DNA from 2 places in the Microtetraspora glauca genome. Region 1 is predicted to be linked to the other one. Evidence: predicted binding sites of a transcription regulator. Region 1 holds the regulator's gene; the other holds the start of a gene.
The links. Region 1 encodes LexA, which represses DNA repair genes until DNA is damaged. Its sites were predicted from a motif close to TCGAACANNTGTTCGA; they were not measured.
Positions count from the first base shown of each region.

Region 2: ruvC (crossover junction endodeoxyribonuclease RuvC) is a predicted target of LexA. The motif match lies at 759-774, and genes of this name have one in related genera.

Region 1 covers NZ_JBFALK010000002.1:74,547-76,745, forward strand. Annotated here, with positions in the region: gene AB0I59_RS03580 (MalY/PatB family protein) at 1-452, opposite strand, end outside; gene lexA (transcriptional repressor LexA) at 577-1,278, opposite strand; gene nrdR (transcriptional regulator NrdR) at 1,704-2,165, shown strand.
Region 2 covers NZ_JBFALK010000023.1:55,565-57,763, reverse strand. Annotated here, with positions in the region: gene AB0I59_RS33845 (GNAT family N-acetyltransferase) at 1-709, shown strand, start outside; gene ruvC (crossover junction endodeoxyribonuclease RuvC) at 819-1,400, shown strand; gene ruvA (Holliday junction branch migration protein RuvA) at 1,483-2,103, shown strand; gene ruvB (Holliday junction branch migration DNA helicase RuvB) at 2,159-2,199, shown strand, end outside.

The DNA.
Region 1 (2,199 bases):
TCGAACCGCCACCCGTCGCCGTCCGGCAGCATCGGGATGGACAGCAGCCGCCGTCCCATCTCGGCGATGGTGTCCAGGAACGGGTGGTAGGCCGGAGTGTGCAGGGCGACGGTGTCACCCGGCCGGGTCGTCAGGTGCAGCAACACCTGGAGGGCCTGGTTGATGTCGCTGTAGGACCGGACGTGGCCGGGATCGGGGCGGAAGCCGTACCGGGTCTCCATGCGCTCGGCGAACGCTTCGGCGAGGGGACCGACGGAGGGCTCGTCCAGCCACGAGGGATAGCCGAGGTCGGTCTCGGCGCGGCGCGTCACCGCCTCGCGCACCGCCTGCGGAACGGGGAAGTCCATGTCGGCGACCCAGGAGGGGATCACGCCGGGCGAGGTCTGCGACCACTTGAGACCGTCGCGTAGGGAGGCGTCCTCCAGGCTGAGCTGGTCAAGGTTGCGCGTCACAGAGCAAGCCTATTTGCGGCAATCACCCTGATTGCTCCGTGACCGCTCCGCGGTGACAGAGGTCACCGCGGAGCGACGCCGGATGCGCGGTCCGGAGGGTCGGCCCGCTCGGCGGGCCGGGGACCTAGAGCTTGCGCAGGACCGCGGTGACCTTGCCCAGGACGGTCGCCTCGTCGCCAGGGATCGGCTCGTAGTTGGCGTTGTGCGGCACCAGCCACACATGCCCGTCCTTGCGCTTGAAGGTCTTCACCGTGGCCTCGCCGTCGATCATGGCGGCCACGACGTCGCCGTTGTCGGCGACCGGCTGCTGGCGCACCACGACCCAGTCGCCGTCGGCGATGGCGGCGTCGATCATCGAGTCACCGCTGACCTGGAGGAGGAACAGCGTTCCCTCACCGACCAGCTGCTTCGGCAACGCGAAGACGTCCTCGATGCTCTGCTCGGCCAGGATCGGGCCTCCGGCGGCGATGCGGCCGACCAGCGGCACGTACGCGGCGGTCGGGCGGCTGAAGCCGGGCTCCACCTCCGCGGCGTCCGGGTCGACCCACAGCACCGGCTCGCCGGGCAAGCGGACCTCGAGCGCCCGGGGGCGGTGCGGGTCGCGGCGCAGGTACCCCTTACGCTGCAACGCCGTGAGCTGATGCGACACGCTGGAGGTGCTGGTCAGCTGGACCGCCTCACCGATCTCGCGCATCGAGGGCGGATATCCGCGCTGCTGCACGGAGTCGCGGATGACCTCGAGGATCTTGCGCTGCCTGGGGGTGAGACCAAGGGAGTCACGCCTGCGCACCGCAAGGTCGCTGACACTCTCTTCCTGCCCGCTCACCAAACCACCTCCCAATCCGTGTTCTTCATGTCGCACAGAGCGACGGTACCTCGATCCAAGATCATCATCAAACAATTGTTCGATTCGATGTGAATACCGCCACCTGTGTGGATGTAGCAACATCGTACGGGAGTTCGATCGACATCGTGTTCGATATTGCCGAGATTTCGCCGATCTTCTTGTAATGTGCCCGCGCGATGCCATCGGGGCCTGCGACACGCCCGGGGTTCAGGGTGATTCCCCAGGTTGAACAGCGACTTCGCCCGAGCCGTCGCGGCCGACTTGCGTTCAAGGTCGGGCACTTCTACGGTTGGACCACAACATCTAGTAGTTACAGCGATGTACTTCACCACAGCTTGTGTTTCCGTGACCGCTTCACGACGATTTCGTGAGGTGGGCGCAAGCGTTTCCAGGGAGGCGATGACGTGCACTGCCCGTTTTGCCGTCACCCGGACACGCGGGTCGTCGACAGCCGCTCTACCGAGGACGGGGCCGCGATTCGCCGCCGGCGAACCTGCTCGGAATGCGGGCGCAGGTTCACCACCCAGGAAACCGTTCTGCTCATGGTCAGCAAGCGCAGCGGAGTGACCGAGCCGTTCTCACGTGACAAGGTCGTCGCCGGTGTGCGGCGGGCCTGCCAGGGACGCCCGGTCGGCGAGGATTCGCTCGCGCAGCTCGGGCAGCTCGTGGAGGAGAGCATCAGGGCCACCGGATGCGCCGAGATCGCCTCGCATGAGGTGGGCCTGGCCATCCTGGGGCCGCTGCGCGAGCTGGACGAGGTCGCCTACCTGCGCTTCGCCTCGGTCTATCGGGGGTTCGAGACGCTGGCCGACTTCGAGGCCGAGATCGAGCAGCTCAGAGCCGCGCGCACCGCCGTCCAGCAGTAGCGGCGGGAGTTGGCGGGACGGCCGACGCGGACGC
Region 2 (2,199 bases), on a different contig from region 1:
CGCCGACGTCAAGCTGCGCCGGATGGGCCCGGACGACGCGCCCGAGCTCATCGCGACGATGGGGCGGGTCTACGCCTCCACCCGCGCGTCCGGCCCGCTCTGCTACGACGAGCGCACGTGGCGCCTGTGGCTGGCCGAGGAGGACGACTTCTGCTACATCGCCGACGACGGTTTCGTGATCTACCGGTGGAGCGGCAAGGACATCGAGGTCGACGGCTGCGTGGCCGGATCCGAGGCGACGACGCGGGCCCTGTGGTCGCTGGTCGGCACGGCCTCCTCGATCGCCAAGTCGGTCACGGCGTGCGTCGAGCCGCAGGACCCCCTGCTCTGGCTGATCCGCGAGCGGTCGCAGGACGAGATCAGGCAGACACGCTGGATGTTCCGCCTGATCGACCTCCCCGCCGCCGTCGCCCGGCGCGGCTTCCCGGCGGGAGTCTCGCTGGACGCCGTCGTCCACGTCGAGGACGCGCAACGCCCGTCGAACTCCGGCTCCTGGCGGCTGGAGGTCTCCGCGGGATCGGGCACCGCCACCGCCGTCGCGGACGGGGGAGGGCCCACCTTCACGGTCGGCGGCCTGTCCGCGCTGTTCGCCGGCGTCCCCACGGCCACGCTGCGCCGTACCGGCCTGGTCACGGGCGGCTCCGCCGAGGACGACGAGGCGCTCGACTCGGCCTTCCGTTGCGCGGCGTACATGATCGACTACTTCTGATTCCGCGTTACCGGCGATCTAGCGCCCCCGCCCGGAGTAGAGTTCTTCGCCGAACACATGTTCGGCGAAGAACGGATCCGGGGGAGGCGTGCCGGTGCGATTGCCCGAGCTGAGGGTGATGGGAGTCGATCCGGGGCTGACCCGATGCGGCCTCGGAGCGGTCGAGGGCCGTCCCGGCGCCGCGCTTCGCATGGTCGCCGTCGGGGTGGTCCGCACGCCCGCCGATGACGACATCGGCTCACGGCTGGTCGCCATCGAGGCCGGGATCGAGCGCTGGCTCGACGAGATCCGGCCGGACGCGGTGGCCGTGGAACGCGTCTTCGCCCAGCACAACGTGCGCACCGTGATGGGCACCGCACAGGCGTCCGCGGTCGCCATCACCTGCGCCGCGCGCCGGGGCCTGCCGGTCGCGCTGCACACGCCGAGCGAGGTGAAGGCCGCCATCACCGGGAACGGCAACGCCGACAAGAAGCAGGTCGGCACCATGGTCACCCGGCTGCTGAGGCTGGACGCCATGCCCAAGCCGGCCGACGCCGCCGACGCGCTGGCCCTCGCCATCTGCCACGTCTGGCGCGGGGGCGTGCAGAACCGGCTGGCCCTGGCCCAGGCGCAGGCCCTCGCCAAGAGAGGCGGTCCGGGGGCGAACATCGCGCTGCAGCCCGGTTATCGCCACCCCGGAGCCGGCCGATGAGCGGGGCGCATCGGATGTCGGCATCCTCTGGTAGGACTGGGGACCGCGAGGCCGGGCGGGCCGATGGGGGAGGGAGCGCGCAGTGATCGCATCCGTGGCGGGCCGGGTGACCGGCATCGGGCCGGACGCCGCCGTGATCGAGATGGGCGGGGTGGGCATCCTGGTCCACTGCACCCCTGGCACGCTGGCCGGCCTGCGGGTGGGTGAGCCCGGCAGGCTCGCGACCTCGCTGGTCGTCCGCGAGGAGTCGCTCACCCTGTACGGCTTCGCCTCCGACGACGAGCGCACCGTGTTCGAGATGCTCCAGACCGCCAGCGGCGTCGGGCCGCGCATCGCGCTCGCCATGCTGGCCGTGCACACGCCGAGCGCGCTGCGGGTGGCCGTCGCCAGCGCCGACATCAAGGCGCTGACCATGGTGCCCGGCATCGGCCAGAAGGGCGCCCAGCGCATCGTGCTCGAACTCAAGGGCAAGCTGGGCACGCCCGACGAGGCGGTCAACGCCGCGCTGGGCGGCGGGGCTCCGGTTCCCGCCTGGCGCGATCAGGTCCATTCCGGCCTGGTCGGCCTCGGCTACTCCACCAGGGACGCCGACGAGGCCGTCGCCGCCGTGGCCCCCGAGGCGGACGCCGAAGTGGCCGCCGGCCGGGCGCCCCAGGTCGCCGCGCTACTCAAGTCGGCCCTGCGCGCGCTGAGTGTCCGGTGAGCCGTCCGGTGAAACCTTCAGCGCGCCCGCCGATCCCGGGGAGACCGTCGTGAGCATGGAGCGAGACCTGGTGTCGCCCGACGCCGAGGGCGACGA